3 regions of the Shewanella cyperi genome follow, and region 3 is predicted to be linked to each of the others. Evidence: predicted binding sites of a transcription regulator. Region 3 holds the regulator's gene; each other region holds the start of a gene.
What was found. Region 3 encodes sigma-54, which starts transcription at its own class of promoters, with help from an activator protein. Its sites were predicted from a motif close to GTTGGCACGNNNNTNGNNT; they were not measured.
Positions count from the first base shown of each region.

Region 1: a site for sigma-54 is predicted at 2,961-2,979, ahead of glnA (glutamate--ammonia ligase). Genes of this name have one in related genera too.
Region 2: a site for sigma-54 is predicted at 2,923-2,941, ahead of flgF (flagellar basal-body rod protein FlgF). Genes of this name have one in related genera too.

Region 1 covers NZ_CP071501.1:3,897,284-3,903,006, forward strand. Annotated here, with positions in the region: gene JYB84_RS17300 (phosphatase PAP2 family protein) at 1-535, opposite strand, end outside; gene typA (translational GTPase TypA) at 778-2,592, opposite strand; gene glnA (glutamate--ammonia ligase) at 3,078-4,487, shown strand; gene JYB84_RS17315 (aminotransferase class V-fold PLP-dependent enzyme) at 4,662-5,723, opposite strand, start outside.
Region 2 covers NZ_CP071501.1:2,714,114-2,719,836, reverse strand. Annotated here, with positions in the region: gene flgB (flagellar basal body rod protein FlgB) at 1-185, shown strand, start outside; gene flgC (flagellar basal body rod protein FlgC) at 188-604, shown strand; gene flgD (flagellar hook assembly protein FlgD) at 632-1,369, shown strand; gene flgE (flagellar hook protein FlgE) at 1,424-2,809, shown strand; gene flgF (flagellar basal-body rod protein FlgF) at 2,978-3,721, shown strand; gene flgG (flagellar basal-body rod protein FlgG) at 3,736-4,524, shown strand; gene flgH (flagellar basal body L-ring protein FlgH) at 4,537-5,211, shown strand; gene JYB84_RS11795 (flagellar basal body P-ring protein FlgI) at 5,223-5,723, shown strand, end outside.
Region 3 covers NZ_CP071501.1:3,449,602-3,455,324, reverse strand. Annotated here, with positions in the region: gene mgtE (magnesium transporter) at 1-129, opposite strand, end outside; gene JYB84_RS15360 (HPr family phosphocarrier protein) at 229-504, opposite strand; gene rapZ (RNase adapter RapZ) at 491-1,345, opposite strand; gene ptsN (PTS IIA-like nitrogen regulatory protein PtsN) at 1,342-1,785, opposite strand; gene hpf (ribosome hibernation promoting factor) at 1,789-2,076, opposite strand; gene JYB84_RS15340 (RNA polymerase factor sigma-54) at 2,106-3,587, opposite strand; gene lptB (LPS export ABC transporter ATP-binding protein) at 3,701-4,432, opposite strand; gene lptA (lipopolysaccharide transport periplasmic protein LptA) at 4,429-4,983, opposite strand; gene lptC (LPS export ABC transporter periplasmic protein LptC) at 4,970-5,530, opposite strand; gene kdsC (3-deoxy-manno-octulosonate-8-phosphatase KdsC) at 5,527-5,723, opposite strand, start outside.

The DNA.
Region 1 (5,723 bases), 450 kb from region 3:
GGCCAGTGAACATCAGACCATAACTGCCATTGGCTGCGTAAGGGGTGATTTTGATGCCTTTATAAGGTTCGACGAAGTAATAGCTGCTCAAAATGCCGATCAAGGCACCGGCGGCAACATCCGTGGTGTCATGTTTATCGGACTCAATCCGGGTATAGCCCACGTAGGCAGCCACGAGATAAGCCGGTACACCATAGCCCCAGCCATAGCGGCGCTGAATAAAGGCTGCACCGGTAAAGGCCGTGGCCGCATGACCGGATGGGAAGGCGCTGCAGCAATTGCCATTGGGCCTTTCCTTGTGCACAGACTTTTTCAGTACATAAACCGTGGTTTCCGTGGTCACAACCGCCTTTATCCATTGAATGCTGCCATCAAAACCATCCTCATAAAACAAGGTTGCCGCCAACGCCACGGCCGGGACGGCATATTGCAGAGTATCCCCCTGCTGCTCGATTGAGTCTTTGGCAAGCGTCTTGAGCGGCCAGGCAAACAACAGCCAAGCCAACAGAGGATAAAGCCAAATCCTGGGAGTCATAAAAGTACATGGTGCCATGGTAATCACCTCGAATGTGCTGTAGCGGAGACACCAGAAGTTCATGACTCAGTCTGGATAGCCGGACTGACGTGTGCAACTTTGGTTCCTCATTAACCAATTAGTACAGACTTGGCATAGTCCCCAGCCTTTCATAGCTCTTTTTGAGGTAAGTCAATCGGCACCTCGAAGAGTACCAATAAAAAACCCGGCGCAAGGCCGGGTCTTTTTATTTTTTAACGCTATCAGCCTTGGCGGCTGGCGCGCTTGCGATCGTTTTCGGTCAGGAACTTCTTACGCACGCGAATGCTCTTGGGCGTGACTTCCACCAGTTCATCGTCATCGATGAATTCCAGTGCCTGTTCCAGCGTCATCTGGATATGAGGAGTCAGAACCTGAGCCTCGTCGGTGCCTGATGCACGCATGTTGGTCAGCTGCTTACCCTTGAGGCAGTTTACCGTCAGGTCATTGGAGCGGCTGTGGATACCCACTACCTGGCCTTCGTAGACTTCGGCGGCGTGGCCGATCATCAGACGACCGCGATCCTGCAGACCGAACAGGGCGAAGGTCAGCGCCTTACCAGTGGCGTTGGAGATCAGTACGCCGTTGGCACGCTGACCGATTTCACCACCCTTGTAAGGACCGTAGTGATCAAAGGTATGGTACAGCAGACCTGTACCTGAAGTGGCGGTCATAAACTCGGTTTGGAAACCGATCAGACCACGACTTGGGATCACGAAATCGATACGCACACGGCCTTTACCGTCGAGCTGCATATCTTTCATGTCAGCCTTACGGGTGCCCAGCTTCTCGATAACTGTACCTTGATGGTCTTCTTCCACGTCAACGGTCAGGGTTTCGAACGGCTCACATTTCTCGCCGTCGATTTCGCGAATGATCACTTCAGGACGGGACACGGCCAGCTCGAAACCTTCACGGCGCATGTTTTCAATCAGAATAGACAGGTGCAATTCACCACGACCGGACACGCGGAAACGATCCGGGCTGTCGGTCTCTTCCACACGCAGGGCCACGTTGTGCACCAGTTCCTGTTGCAGACGCTCGAGGATGTTACGTGAAGTCACGTACTTACCTTCTTTACCGGCAAACGGAGAAGTGTTTACCTGGAAGGTCATGGTCAGGGTTGGCTCGTCAACGGACAGAGGCGGCAGCGCCTCAACATTGCCGGCGGCGCAAATGGTATCGGAAATTTTCAGCTCGCCCAGGCCAGTGACGGCCACAATGTCACCGGCGTTGGCAACATCGACTTCGTGGCGCTCCAGGCCCATGTAGCCCAGTACCTGACCGATTTTGCCGTTACGGGTTTTGCCGTCGGCACCGACCACAGTCACCTGTTGGTTGGTCTTGACGCTGCCGCGCTTGATGCGACCCACGCCGATAACGCCCACGTAGCTGTTGTAGTCCAGCTGGGAGATCTGCATCTGGAACGCGCCTTCGGCGTCTGCATCCGGAGGAGATACTTTTTCCACTATGGTTTGGAACAGCGGCGTCATGTCAGCGCTGGTGTCATCGGGATCCAGGGTCGCGAAGCCGTTCAGGGCAGAGGCATAAACGATAGGGAAGTCCAGCTGCTCATCGGTGGCACCCAGGTTGTCAAACAGGTCAAACACCTGGTCGATAACCCAATCAGGGCGGGCACCGGGACGGTCAATCTTGTTGATGACCACAATAGGCTTGAGCCCTTGAGCAAAGGCCTTCTTGGTCACGAAACGGGTCTGTGGCATGGGGCCGTCAACGGCATCCACCAGCAGCAACACAGAATCCACCATGGACAGTACACGCTCAACCTCACCGCCGAAGTCGGCGTGGCCGGGGGTGTCCACGATGTTGATACGGTAATCGTTCCACTTGATGGCAGTGTTCTTGGCCAGGATAGTGATACCACGTTCCTTTTCCAGATCGTTGGAGTCCATCACCCGCTCAGTGGCTTCGCCCCGTGTTGCCAGGGTTCCTGACTGTGCCAGCAGCTTATCAACCAGGGTGGTCTTACCGTGGTCAACGTGCGCAATAATGGCGATGTTACGTAAATTCTCTAACACTATTAGCCTCTTACCATCAAAATACTGTGGGGTTCGACGACAGCATAGCAGCTGTTTATGACGGCAAGACGTACCTGCGGTCGCTGCTTTGTATCACCGGCGCCAGCCGTTTATCGACCCCCCAATGAGGTCAGTCTAACGGATGGTTGCTTTAAAAAGCGTGACATTCTACTCTAGCAGCGCCCCATCGCACAGGATTATTTTTTGGCCGCTTATGGAAGCTATAGTCCGGCAAGACTGCACCAAGATGCTGCATTCGCGTGGTGATTGCACCACCATAAAGCATCGTGCGCACCAAAATAGTGCAACCCGGAGCAATTCTGCGTTACTCACTCAAACCATCCCCTTATACATCATGATCTTAGCAACCTGGCACGAGTCTCGCTTTAGATGGGCAACTTCAAAGCGCGATACCAACCGGGATTTGTTGCTTTGCCAGATAAGATGATTAAGGGAACACCCTCTACCCTACCGGAGACTTGAGAATGTCAGTTGAAACAGTGTTAAAGCAGCTTGAAGAACTGGAAGTGAAATTTGTGGATCTGCGCTTTACCGACACCAAGGGTAAAGAGCAACATGTGTCTATCCCTACTCATCAAGTCGATGCCGATTTCTTCGAAGATGGCAAAATGTTCGACGGTTCTTCCATTGCCGGCTGGAAAGGCATCAACGAGTCAGACATGGTACTGATGCCAGATGCGAGCACATTCGTGCTGGATCCTTTCACCGAAGAAACCACCGCCATCATCCGCTGTGACATCCTCGAGCCAGGCACCATGACCGGCTATGATCGTGACCCACGCTCCATCGCCAAGAAGGCCGAAGAATACCTGCGCGCTACCGGTATTGCCGATACAGTGCTGATGGGTCCAGAGCCAGAATTCTTCCTGTTCGACGACGTGCGTTTCGGCACCGACATGAGCGGTTGCTTTGTGAAGATCGACGCCAAGGAAGCGGCCTGGAACTCAGGCACCAGCTACGAAGAAGGCAACACTGGTCACCGTCCATTCGTTAAAGGCGGTTACTTCCCGGTTGCTCCTGTAGACTCTTCACAGGACCTGCGCTCTGCCATGTGTCTGGTGCTGGAAGAAATGGGTCAAGTGGTTGAAGCCCATCACCACGAAGTGGCTACCGCCGGTCAAAACGAAATCGCCACCCGTTTCAACACCCTGACCAAGAAAGCCGACGAAATCCAAGTCCTGAAGTACGTGGTGCACAACATGGCCCACGCCTATGGCAAGACTGCGACCTTCATGCCCAAGCCAATCGTTGGTGATAACGGTTCAGGTATGCACGTTCACCAGTCTCTGGCCAAAGACGGCGTTAACCTGTTTGCCGGTGACAAGTACGGCGGGCTGTCTGAAACTGCCCTGTACTACATTGGTGGTATCATCAAGCACGCCCGTGCCCTGAACGCCTTCACCAACCCAAGCACCAACTCTTACAAGCGTCTGGTTCCACACTTTGAAGCACCAGTGATGCTGGCTTACTCTGCCCGTAACCGCTCTGCTTCTATCCGTATCCCTGTGGTACCAAGCCCGAAAGCCCGTCGTATCGAGACCCGCTTCCCAGACCCAACTGCCAACCCATACCTGGGCTTCGCTGCCCTGCTGATGGCCGGTCTGGACGGTATCCAGAACAAGATCCACCCTGGCGATGCCATGGACAAGGACCTGTACGATCTGCCAGCCGAAGAAGCGGCCGAAATCCCACAGGTAGCCGAGTCTCTGGACGTGGCTCTGGCGGCTCTGGATGCAGACCGTGAGTTCCTGACCAAGGGCGGTGTGTTCAGCGATGACTTCATCAATTCCTACATCAAGCTGAAAACAGCTGAAGCCGAGCGCGTGAACCGCACCACTCACCCACTCGAGTTCGAGATGTACTACAGCCTGTAATACCCTGCAGAACCGCCGGGCAACCGGCGGATAAAAAAAAGAAAAGCGCCCCGGGCTCAACCCCGGGGCGCTACTTTTTTATGGCTGGCTGTAACTGCAAAGCTGGCCATTCGCGGTAGCCACATGAAAAAGCCCCGGCTCTGGCCGGGGCTTTTATTTTGAGCCGGGGTTTACCTAAGCCAGGACCCCTTCCACACAGGCGATAAAGGCGCGGATATCGGCCACATCATTATAGAGATGCGGCGAGACCCGCAGGCCATAACGGCGGCGATCAACGCTGATAGCTGCCGCAGCCAGCGCTTGCTGCACCGCCTCATTGTCCTGACCAAAATCCAGGATCGCGGTCCCGCTACGATTTTCAGGCTTGATACGCAGCGCACCATATTGGTGCAATCCATCATAAAGCATTGAAACCAAAGCCTGATTGTGCACACGCAGCACATCGGAGCCCAGCTCGGCGAACCAGGCGATGGCATGTGCGGCTATGGCATAGGGCGCCACCGACGGTGTGCCGCCCCAAAAGCGCAGCGCAGTTGGATGATTACGGAATTGGTGAATATCAAATTCAAACGGATTCTCGTGGGAGAACCAACCCACATCCCTGGGCAGGCAAAGGGACAATTGTTCAGGATTAACCCACAAGTAAGCGGCACCGGGACCGGAGCAGAGCCATTTGACCGCCGATCCTATCAGAAAATCCGGATTTAGCCTGGCAAGCGACAGCGGCACCACACCCGCAGACTGGGCCACGTCAATCAGGCTGAGCACACCGAGGTCCCGGCAGCGCGCTACCAGCTCGGCCACGGGCGCCAGGGCGCCGGTATTGGAATAGGCGTGACTGATAAAGGCAAGATCAAGATCGGCACTCAGGTACTGGTCCCAGACATTGGCATCCGTAATATCGGCGTCCGCCGGCACAAACACCAGCTCGGCCTCGGGCAGCGCCTGACGCAGGGCAAAGCCCATGGAGGGAAAATCCTGCTCACTCATGAGAATACGGGCACCGGCACGATTCAGCCGGGGATGGGACATCACCAGCTTGGTCAGCGCCGAAGACAGGTTCACCTGGGGACAGAAGTCCTCTGCCCGGCCGTCAAACAGCCAGGCCAGAGAAGTGCGGAACTTGTCGACCACACCCAGCCAGTGGCCCCAGGGTTCGCGGCCACTGTCTTGCCAGGGTTGCCAAAAATCCTGCTCAAAGCCCGCCTTGGCGGCCTTGAGGGGGCGACCCACCGA
Region 2 (5,723 bases), 740 kb from region 3:
CAGCCCTGACCCGGCAGCATATCCAGTTCCGGGTGCCCAACCAGCCGGATACGGGTGATGGCAACACTGTCGATATCCAACAGGAGCAGTCGGCCTTTATGCAGAATGCCCTCGAGTACCAGATGTCCCTGGGGTTTCTCGAAGGCAAGTTCAACGGCATGAAGAAGGCGATTAAAGGAGATTAACCATGAGCTTGTTTAATATCTTCAATGTGTCTGGCTCGGGTATGACGGCCCAATCGGTCCGGCTCAATACCACCGCCAGTAACATAGCCAACGCCGACTCTGTTTCCAGCAGCGTTGACAAGACATACAGGGCCAGACATCCGGTATTTGAGGCTGAAATGGCCAAGGCCGCCAGTCAGCAGCAGGCCTCCACCGCCGTATCGGTGCGCGGTATTGTCGAGAGCGATAAGCCGTTGCAAAAGGAATATGCCCCGGATCATCCCCTGGCGGACACCGATGGCTACATATACAAGCCCAATGTGAATGTGATGGAAGAGATGGCAGATATGATCTCCGCCTCCCGTTCCTACCAGATGAATGCCCAGGTGGCTGATGCGGCCAAATCCATGCTGCAACAGACACTCAGGATGGGAAAATAATATGACGCACAGCGCAGGAGGTCATAAGTGAGCCTCGTTAACTCAGTAGGTCAGACGCCGGCCAGGACCCAGTCCAGCACTCAGAGCAGTACCGGCAACCCGTTTCTGGACAATATCAGGCTGCAGGGAGAACCGGCAGCGCCTGAAAATAAAAACCAACAGCTGGACCAGGACGATTTTTTTGCCCTGCTCAGCCAGCAGTTGTCGATGCAGGATCCCTTTAAGCCGGTGGACAACGATCAGATGATCGCCCAGATGGCGTCCTTCTCGACCGTGGATGGGATCTCCAAGCTCAACGACGAGATACTCAACCTCAACGGCGTTATGTCTTCCAGTCAGGCGCTGCAGGCGTCGGGCCTGGTGGGGCAGAAGGTATTGATCCCGTCTTCGACCGGTTACCTGTCGGCCACGGATCCGGAAATTCGCGGCGTGATCAGCACCCCCGAGGTGATTAAGGACATCACGGTTCGAATCGAGGATGACAAAGGTCAGCTGGTGAAGTCTTACACAGTCGACGGCAGTGCCGGCGGCAACGTCGAACTGACCTGGGATGGCCTGGATAAGGATGGTAAACCGGCCCCCGATGGTGCTTATACCATCAAGGCCAGCGGCAAGGTGGATGGCAAGGCCCAGGAATTGCCCGTGTCTACCTATGCCCACGTATCGAGTGTGTCTCTGGGCACTGCAGCCACCGGCGCTATTCTGAACCTGCGCGGTATCGGCGGCATTAAATTGGCGGACGTCCTGGCGGTTTCTGAAACCTGAACGGACTTGGATTCGGGTCTCGGCCCGGGATGAACAGCTTAATAGAGGTGAATTATGTCTTTTAACATTGCACTCAGTGGTATCGCAGCGGCGCAAAAAGATCTCAATACCACGGCCAACAACATTGCCAACGTCAACACCACGGGCTTCAAGGAGTCCCGTGCCGAGTTTGCCGATGTGTACGCCAACTCGATTTTCTCCAACAGCAAAACCACAGTGGGCGGCGGTGTGACCACCACCCAGGTGGCCCAGCAATTCCATCAGGGCAGCTTGCTGTTTACCAGCAACGCGTTGGACATGGCCATCAGTGGCGGTGGTTTCTTTGTGACCGCTTCCACCGCCGGCTCCCAGGATTACTCCTTTACCCGTGCCGGTGCCTTTAAGGTGGACGCCAATAACTTTATGGTGGACTCCGCCGGTAACTTCCTGCAGACCTTCCCAGTGGACAAGGACGGAAACTCCACTTCCGTGAGTTTGACCACCACCCGTCCGGTGCAGATCCCCGATACCGCAGGCAGTCCTGTGATGACGGAAAACGTTGGCATCCAGATGAACCTCAATGCCGGCGAAAAAGCCAAGGATCCAGCGGCGTTCAATCCCAATGATTCGGATACCTACAACAACTCCACCTCGGTCACTATCTATGACTCCCTGGGTGAGCCCCATATTCTGACCACCTACTTCGTGCGCCCAGAGAATGGCGCCTATACAGGGGTGAACAACTGGGTGACTTTTTATGCCCTTGATGGCCAGCAGGTGGATTTGAATGGTGCTGCCGGTACCTATAACACCGACGCCGATGGCGACGGTGCTCCAGATGACCTCAATGGTGATGGTGTCCTTGATACCACCCTGGCCCAGACTGCCGGTGGTTGGCGCGGCGCGGTGATCAGCTTCGATTCCGCCGGCGCCTACATAGGCAGTAATCCGGCGGTGATCACCACCGAGGCCCTGGGGGTTTCGGGTGCCGCCGTACTTGGCCCCGGCGCCGATGGTGCCCAGGACCTGACCATCACCTATGGAAATCCAACCCAGTATGCCTCGGCGTTCGAGGTGACCGAACTGACCCAGGACGGTACCACTGTAGGACGTCTGACCAACGTGGAAGTGGGCGCCGATGGTTTGGTTAACGCCAGTTACTCCAACGGCTCCACCGTGCCTTTGGCGCGGGTAGCTCTGGTGCGTTTTGCCAACGAGCAGGGCCTGACCCAGGTGGGCAACACCTCCTGGAAAGAGAGCCTAGCCTCGGGTCCGGCCCTGGCCGGTGAAGCCAACAGCGGCACCTTCGGCAGCATTCGTTCCTCGGCCCTGGAGCAGTCCAACGTGGACCTGACCACGGAGCTGGTGGACCTGATTTCGGCCCAGCGTAACTTCCAGGCCAACTCCCGTACCCTGGAAGTGAACAATACCCTGCAGCAGACAGTACTGCAGATCCGCTAATCCCCGAGCCAAGCGTTGCCGCCCCGGCGGCAGCGCTTTTCCGCCCAGGTGGCATACCTGGAATATTCCCCAATCTTTTCCTTCGCTTAATATTAAACGCCACTGCTCAATTTTTTGGCATAACTTTTGCTTTTCTTTAGCTATGCAAAAAGTTTGACGGAGCAGCCGGTGGATAAACTTCTCTACATAGCCATGAGTGGTGCCAAGCAGAACATGAATGCGCTGGCATTGCGGGCCAACAATCTGGCCAACGCCAATACCGATGGCTTCAAGGCCGATCTGGAGCAATCCAGGGCCATGCAGGCCTTTGGTGAAGGTTTGCCGACACGGGTGTTTTCGATGACCGAAAGTCCCCAGGCCAATTTCAGTGCCGGCCCCCTCAAAACCACGGGTCGGGATCTGGACGTGGCGGTGAAGGGGGATGGCTGGATTGCGGTGCAGGCGGAGGATGGCAGCGAGGCCTATACCCGCTCCGGTAGCCTGAGTTTTGACGCCAACGGTCAGCTGCACAACGCCTCCGGTAACCCCATCATGGGTGACACGGGTCCCATAGTGTTGCCTCTGCCCATAGACAAGGTGGAGATAGCCCAAGATGGCACCATCACTGTCCGTCCCCAGGGGGCAACCGCCGAAGTCATTGAAGAGGTGGGCCGCATCAAGTTGGTCAACCCCGGCAACGGCCAATTAATGCGTGGCGCCGATGGTCTGTTCCGTCTGGTTTCGGGTAACAGTGCCGCGGCGGCGCCCGAGGTGACTCTGGAAAGTCGCGCCGTTGAAGGCAGCAACGTCAACGCAGTACACGAAATGGTATCTCTGATTGATATTCAACGTCAGTTTGAGATGCAGGTAAAAATGATGAAGACCGCGGAAGAGAACGACAAGGCCTCCGCGGCCCTGATGCGCATTAGCTAACAGGAGATTGGATTATGCATCCTGCGTTATGGATCAGTAAAACTGGCTTAGATGCCCAGCAAACCGATATCGCCGTGATATCCAACAACGTGGCTAACGCCAGTACCGTTGGTTACAAGAAGAGCCGTGCCGTTTTTGAGGACCTGCTCTATCAAACGGTTAACCAGGCCGGTGGTATCAGTGCCTCCAACAACAAGCTGCCCAACGGTTTGAACATAGGTGCCGGTACCAAGGTGGTATCGACCCAGAAAATGTTTACCCAGGGCAATATGCTGACCACGGACAACTCGCTGGACCTGATGATTGAAGGCCCGGGGTTTTTCGAGGTGCAAATGCCCGACGGCACCACGGCCTATACCCGTAACGGTCAGTTCACCCTGGACGATACCGGACAGATAGTGACCTCGGGTTCAGGTTATGTGCTGCAACCGGCCATCACCATCCCGGATGATGCCATCAGCATTACCGTGTCCCAGGAGGGCGAGGTGTCGGTGAAGACACCGGGCACCGCCGAAAACCAAGTGGTGGGTCAGCTGACCATGTCTGATTTTATCAACCCCTCGGGCCTCGACCCCATGGGCCAGAACCTGTACCTGGAAACCGGCGCCAGCGGTACCCCCATTCAGGGGACTGCATCTCTGGATGGCATGGGCGCCATTCGCCAGGGGGCACTGGAAACCTCCAACGTCAACGTGACCGAGGAACTGGTGAATCTGATCGAAAGCCAGCGGATTTATGAGATGAACTCAAAAGTGATTTCCGCCGTGGATCAAATGTTGGCCTACGTGAACCAGAACCTCTGAGGAGTCTGCATCATGGTTAAGTACCTGATTTTGGCTGCTGCCGTGCTGCTTGCCGGTTGTGCCAGCACAGACCAGAAACCAATACCGGACGATCCTTTCTATGCGCCCGTGTATCCGGAACCGCCGCTGACCCAGCTGGAGCCGACCGGGTCAATCTACCAGGATGCCCAGGCTGCCAGCCTGTATTCAGACATTCGTGCCCACAGGGTGGGCGACATCATCACTGTGGTGTTGACCGAATCGACCCAGGCCAAGAAAAGCGCAAACAATGAGATTAAAAAGAGTTCGGACATTTCGGTGAACCCGCTGTACGCCGGCGGCAAAAACGCCACCATCAACGGTATTCCATTGGATTTTGGTGCCAGTGACAGTGCCGACACCAGCCGTGAAGCGGGCGCTGATCAAAGCAACAGCCTCAAGGGCAATATCTCCGCCAACGTGATGCAGGTGCTCAATAACGGCAACCTGGTGATCCGCGGCGAGAAGTGGATCACCATCAACAACGGTGACGAGTTTATCCGGGTGACCGGCATAGTCAGGGCCCAGGATATTCGCCCGGACAACACCATTGATTCCACTCGCGTGGCCAATGCCCGCATCCAGTACAGTGGCACAGGGGCTTTTGCCGATTCCCAGAAAGTGGGCTGGCTCAGCCGCTTCTTCCTCAGTGACTGGTGGCCCTTCTAAGGAGAATCACTATGAAATTCAAGATGATTATGGCCACAGCCCTGTTGGTGTTATCACCTTTGTCACAGGCCGAGCGCATCAAGGACATAGCCAATGTCCAAGGGGTCCGCAGTAACCAGCTGATAGGTTATGGTTTGGTGGTGGGTTTGCCCGGAACGGGGGAGAAGACCAGCTACACAGAGCAGACCTTCAAGACCATGCTGAAAAACTTCGGCGTGAACCTGCCGGACAATGTGAAGCCCAAGATTAAAAACGTCGCCGTGGTCGCTGTGCACGCCGATATGCCCCCTTTTATCAAACCCGGCCAAACCTTGGATGTAACAGTGTCCAGCCTGGGGGAAGCCAAGAGTCTGCGCGGTGGCACCTTGCTGCAAACCTTCCTCAAGGGGGTAGACGGTAATGTGTACGCCATCGCCCAGGGCAGTTTGGTGGTTAGCGGCTTCAGCGCCGAGGGCCTTGACGGCTCCAAGGTGATCCAGAATACCCCCACGGTCGGTCGTATACCCAACGGA
Region 3 (5,723 bases):
GGCTATGTCGGAGGCGGCCATATTGAGCAACATCTGCCGCACATGGACAAACATACCGCTGCCCAGTGCCTGGTTGAGCTGGCTGAGCCTGAGTTCCGTTTGTTCATTGTCCAGCAGTTCTACCGCCATGGCATCTTCCCCCAAGAATAGAAGGGCTTATGGTAACAAATTTATTGATACAGCAGGAGGGGAAGCGTTGCGGTCTAATGCCGCAGTGAGTGAGCTGACTCAGCAGTCTTCGTCGAAGCGGGCCTTGACCAGGTTGCACAGGGCGTCCATGGCCTGCTCGGCATCATCACCTTCGGCCACTATGCGCATGGTTTTGCCCATGCCGGATTCCAGCATCAGCAGTCCCAACACACTGGACGCCGGTGCCTGTTTGTCGCCTTGGATCAGGGTCACGCTGGCCTTGAATTCGGAGGCCAGTATCGCCATTTTGGTGGCGGCGCGGGCGTGCAGGCCCAGTTTATTGACTATGGTGATATCACGTTCAAGTCTTGGCAAGATTAAGCTCCCTGTGGCGTGCCTCGACCTTGTGTTTGGTGTTGCTGAAGCGTTTGGCCAATTGTTCTGCGACATATACCGAGCGGTGCTGACCGCCGGTACAGCCTATGGCTATGGTGAGGTAACTGCGGTTGTTGCGCTCCAGATGGGGCAACCAGGTTTCCAGCAGGTTCTCTATCTGCCAGATAAATTTGTTCACCAGTACCTGGCGTTCCAAGAACTGTTGTACCGGCTCATCGAGGCCTGTCAGGGGTCTCAGCTGTGGCTCCCAATGGGGGTTGGGCAGAAACCGGGCATCGAACATAAAGTCGGCTTCCGCCGGCATACCGTGTTTGAAGCCAAAGGACTCAAAAATGATCACCAGCTCCTTCTCGCTGCGGCCGAGGAGGATTTCACGCACCTGGTCACTGAGTTCATAGACATTGAGTTTGGAGGTGTCTATGTAGTGATCCATCAATTGTGACAGGGGTTCAAGCAGCTTGCCCTCGAGTTTGATGGCATCCGCCAGGGACATCTTGCTTTTGGACAGGGGGTGCAGTCTGCGGGTTTCGCTGTAGCGCTTGAGCAGCACCTTGTCGCTGGCATTGAGAAACAGGCTGATCAGCTCCGTGCCTGCAGGCAGGGCGGCCAACTGTTGTTCCAACACCTTGTGCTGTTCCGGCAGGTTGCGGACATCGACGCTGATGGCCACCAGTTCATTGCTGCTTTTCAGTTGCGCCAGCAAGGGCCCAATCAGTGGCAGTGGCAGGTTGTCGACGCAGTAATAGCCCAGGTCTTCCAAGACCCTCAGGGCAACGGTTTTGCCCGAGCCCGATCGACCTGAGACTATGACCAGTTTCATCCGGTGATCACCTGATAGAGTTCAGCGTCATCCTGGCTTTTGCGCAGTTGCTTGAGGATTTGCTTGTCGTTGAGCTTTTCTGCCATGGCGGCGAGTGTGCTCAGGTGCTGCTGGCATTGGTCCGATGGCACCAGTAGGGCAAACAGTATGTCAACCGGCTGTTTGTCTATGGCGTCAAAACTGATGGCCTCTTCACATTTGACCAGCACGGCGATCGGGGTCTCTATGCTGTTCAAGCGGCCATGGGGGATGGCAATACCATTGCCTATGCCTGTGCTTCCCATTTTTTCTCGGGCCAATAGGCTTTCGAAGATCTCTTGAGAAGAGAGGGTGGGGTACTGGGCGCTGGCGATATCGCTGATCAGTTCCAGTACCTTTTTCTTACTGCCCGGAGTGGCACAGGTGGTGCACTCCGGCCTCAGGATGGTACTCAGTTCCATCTTTTAGTGCTTAGTCAGTTTCTCTTTGTGTTTGATGACCTGACGATCCAATTTATCAATCAGAGCGTCGATGGCGGCGTACATGTCTTCATGCTCAGACGTGGCAAACACTTCACCACCATTGAGGTGCAGCTTGGCTTCTGCAATCTGCTGCATTTTTTGAACATTGAGCACAACGTGCACATTATTGATCTGTTCGAAGTGGCGTTCAAGCTTGGTAAATTTGCTCTCTACATAGTTACGCAGTGAATCTGTAATTTCGATATGGTGCCCAGTCAGATTGATTTGCATAGACACTTTCCTCCAGTTTTTACAGTGAGTTATAAGCTTTTACGCTGGTTTGACGGCGGGATCAGCATTGCTTCACGGTACTTTGCAATGGTACGTCTAGCAACGTTGATTCCCTGTTCCGCCAGAAGTTCCGCCATTTTGCTGTCGCTCAATGGTTTCTTCTGATTTTCTGCAGCCACCAGTTTCTTGATAAAGGCGCGGATGGCCGTAGACGAGCATTCTCCACCGTCTTCCGTACTGACATGGCTGGAGAAGAAATACTTCAATTCGAAAATACCCCGCGGGGTATGCATGTACTTTTGGGTGGTCACCCTGGAAATGGTGGACTCATGCATTTCCACCGCTTCGGCTATGTCGTTCAGCACCATGGGCTTCATGGCTTCTTCACCGTACTCAAAGAAACCTTGCTGGAACTGCACTATGCAATTGGCCACCTTGAGCAGGGTGTCGTTGCGGCTCTCCAGGCTCTTGATAAACCACTTGGCTTCCTGCAAATGGCCACGGATAAACTGGCTGTCAGCCTGACTGCGACTGGTGCGGGCCATGGCGGCGTAATGCTGATTGACGTTGAGCTTGGGCATGCAATCGGGATTGAGTTCCACCACCCAGCGGCCATTTTTCTTGCTCACAGAGACGTCGGGGATAACGTACTCGTCCTTGCCGGACGTGACCTGTTCACCCGGACGGGGATTGAGGCTCTGGATCAGCACTATGGCTTCACGCAGCTCATCTTCCTTCAGACGGGTTTTGCGCATCAGGGTGCGGAAGTCCCTGGCGGCAATCAGATCCAGATGGTCGCGGATCAGCAGTTTGGCGTTTTCCAGGTGTGGCGTATCGGCGGCAAAGTGGGCCAGCTGGATCAGCAGGCATTCACTGAGGTCCCTTGCGGCCACCCCTATGGGGTCGAAGTGCTGGATGCGCTTGAGCACGGCTTCCACTTCGTCCAGCTCCACTTCATCGTCGCCCATGGCTTCGAGTATGTCTTCCGTGGTCTGGGTCAGGTAACCGCGTTCATCTATGGCGTCTATGATGGCGGTGGCTATGGCCATGTCGGTGTCTGAGAAAGGGGTGAGGTTCTTTTGCCATTCCAGGTGTTCATAAAGCCCGTCGCTGGTCTCTCCCTGGAAGGGCATATCATCATCGCGCATCATGGAGCCGCTGCCGGAAGCAGGGGCGGCGGTGAACACTTCGTCCCAGGTGGTATCCATGGGCAATTCATCGGGCATGGACTGCTGGGTCAGGGCGTCGGAGGTTTCCAGGGTGGAGCTGTCATCGTTACTGCTGGCCGTGACGGGCTCGGAGAAGTCGTCCTGCTCCCTGTGATCTGAATCGCTGCGCTCCTGGCTGTCGAATTGGTCATCGTCCAGCTCCAACAAAGGGTTGGAATCCAGCGCTTGTTGAATTTCCTGTTGCAGTTCAAGTGAAGAAAGTTGCAACAGCCTGATGGCCTGTTGCAATTGCGGCGTCATGGTCAGTTGTTGGCCCAGCTTGAGCTGGAGTGACGCTTTCATCTACTGCGGATCCTTGACTGTTATTGTTATCAGAAAGCTGTTTTCTATCAGTTTTGTGAACTGCTGGCCAGTTGCACTCTTCCTTAATGAGATAGAGATCAGGCTAAATTTAACTATAGCCTGAATTGCTCACCCAAGTACACCGCCCGCACCTGCTGATTGTCCAGAATCTCGGCAGGGGTGCCTTCGGCGATGAGGTTGCCATGGCTGACTATGTAGGCTTTTTCACAGACATCAAGGGTTTCTCTGACGTTGTGATCCGTGATTAATATGCCGAGGCCGCGACTCTTGAGCTGCTCAATTATTTTCTTGATGTCTATGACCGAAATGGGGTCGACACCGGCGAAGGGTTCATCGAGCAGAATAAAGCGCGGATTGGCGGCCAGAGCACGGGCGATTTCGACCCGGCGCCGCTCACCACCGGACAAAGACATGCCCATGTTGTCGCGGATATGGGTGATGTGGAACTCTTCCAGCAGCTGCTCCAGTTCCTCTTCACGCTGATCCTGGTCCAGATCCTTGCGGGTTTGCAGTACCGCCATGATGTTGTCGTGCACGGACAGCTTACGGAAAATGCTTGCTTCCTGGGGCAGGTAGCCTATGCCCTTGCGAGCCCTCAGATGCATGGGGTCCAGGGTCAGGTCATCTTCGTTGATATGGATGCTGCCCTTGTCACTTTTCACCAGCCCCACCACCATGTAGAAGGTGGTGGTTTTGCCGGCGCCATTGGGGCCCAGCAGACCGACCACCTGGCCGGTGCGCACGCTGAGACTGACGTCCTTGACCACGGTGCGGTTTTTGTAGCTTTTGGCCAGATTGCTGGCCTTAAGGATCAGTTCCGTCATTGGCGAACCGGCTCCTTATCCTGCTCTTGTTCTTCGGGCTTGGGAGCCAACTGTTCCTGATAGTTTTCCGGCTTGATGATGGTGATCACCCGTTCATCGCCTTTTTGGCTGCTGTCGGCCTTCAGTTGCTGCTTTTCAATGTCATAAATGATTTTGTCGGCGTTGACCTGGCTGCCATCCTGTTCAATTTTGGCATTGCCCGTGAGCGTCATGGTGCGATTGTCCATGTTGTAGCTGATCTCATTGGCACTGGCGCTGGCCTGGCGGCCGTCATCCAGGGTCTGACTGTAGGTGGCGGGCTTGCCCTTGGCCACCAATACCCTTTGTCCTGAGGCTTCATCGGTATAGGCACTGAGTTCCTGAGCGGTGATCTTCAGGCTGCCCTGGGTCAGCAGTACCGGCCCACCATAGACCACCCGCTTGTTCTTGATGTCGGCAAATTGGGTGGCGGCAGCAATTTTCAATTCCTGCAGCAGGTCGTTGTTTTTGGCTGTGGCCATGGTGCTGCACAGGCACAGTGCCAGTGCCAGCAGGGTTTTACTTGGGTTCATAGCTTCCTTTTACCTGACTGAGCAGTTTGACTTCCTGGGCATTGAGATCGGCATACAGGCCCTGGCCGGTGACATTGAATCCTTTGCCGAAGACCAAAATTGGCCTGTTCGAAGTCATTATCATAGTGTTCAAATCCAGCTCCAGATAGCTGGTGGATAGATTTTGCAGCGGTTCCTGTTGGCTGATTGCCTGGATTTGCACATCCTGTTCCAGTACCACCTTGCCGCTGTTTTTGCTGAGCTTGCCGCGACTGGCAGACAGACGCCATTGGGCCGCGCCTTCATTGGGATAGATCAGATACACGGGCTCGGTGAATTCGGTAATGTTGCTGGCCTGGAAATGCTCCATGTAGCTGGCACTCACCTTGCTGCTGACCTGGCCTTTGTCATTGTACTCGACACTGCGCAGTTCGGTGGCGACAAAGTCCGGCAGCAGCTGGGATGAGGTTTGCTTGCCTTCGCCCGCATTCTGTTTCGACTGCACTTGCCAGTAGAGCAGCAGCGCGGTGCCGAAGAAGGCGATGATGGCCAGGGTCACCCGGTTCATACGCTCATCCCGTGGGCGCTATCAAACTTGTCCTGAGCCATCAGCAGCAGATCGGCCAGCTCCCGCAGAGCGCCAAATCCACCACCCTGATAAGTGACCAGGTCCGCATGGCGTCTGACCCAGGGATGACCATCGGCAACACAAACCGACAGGCCAACCGCCTGCATGACGGGCAAGTCCACCATGTCATCGC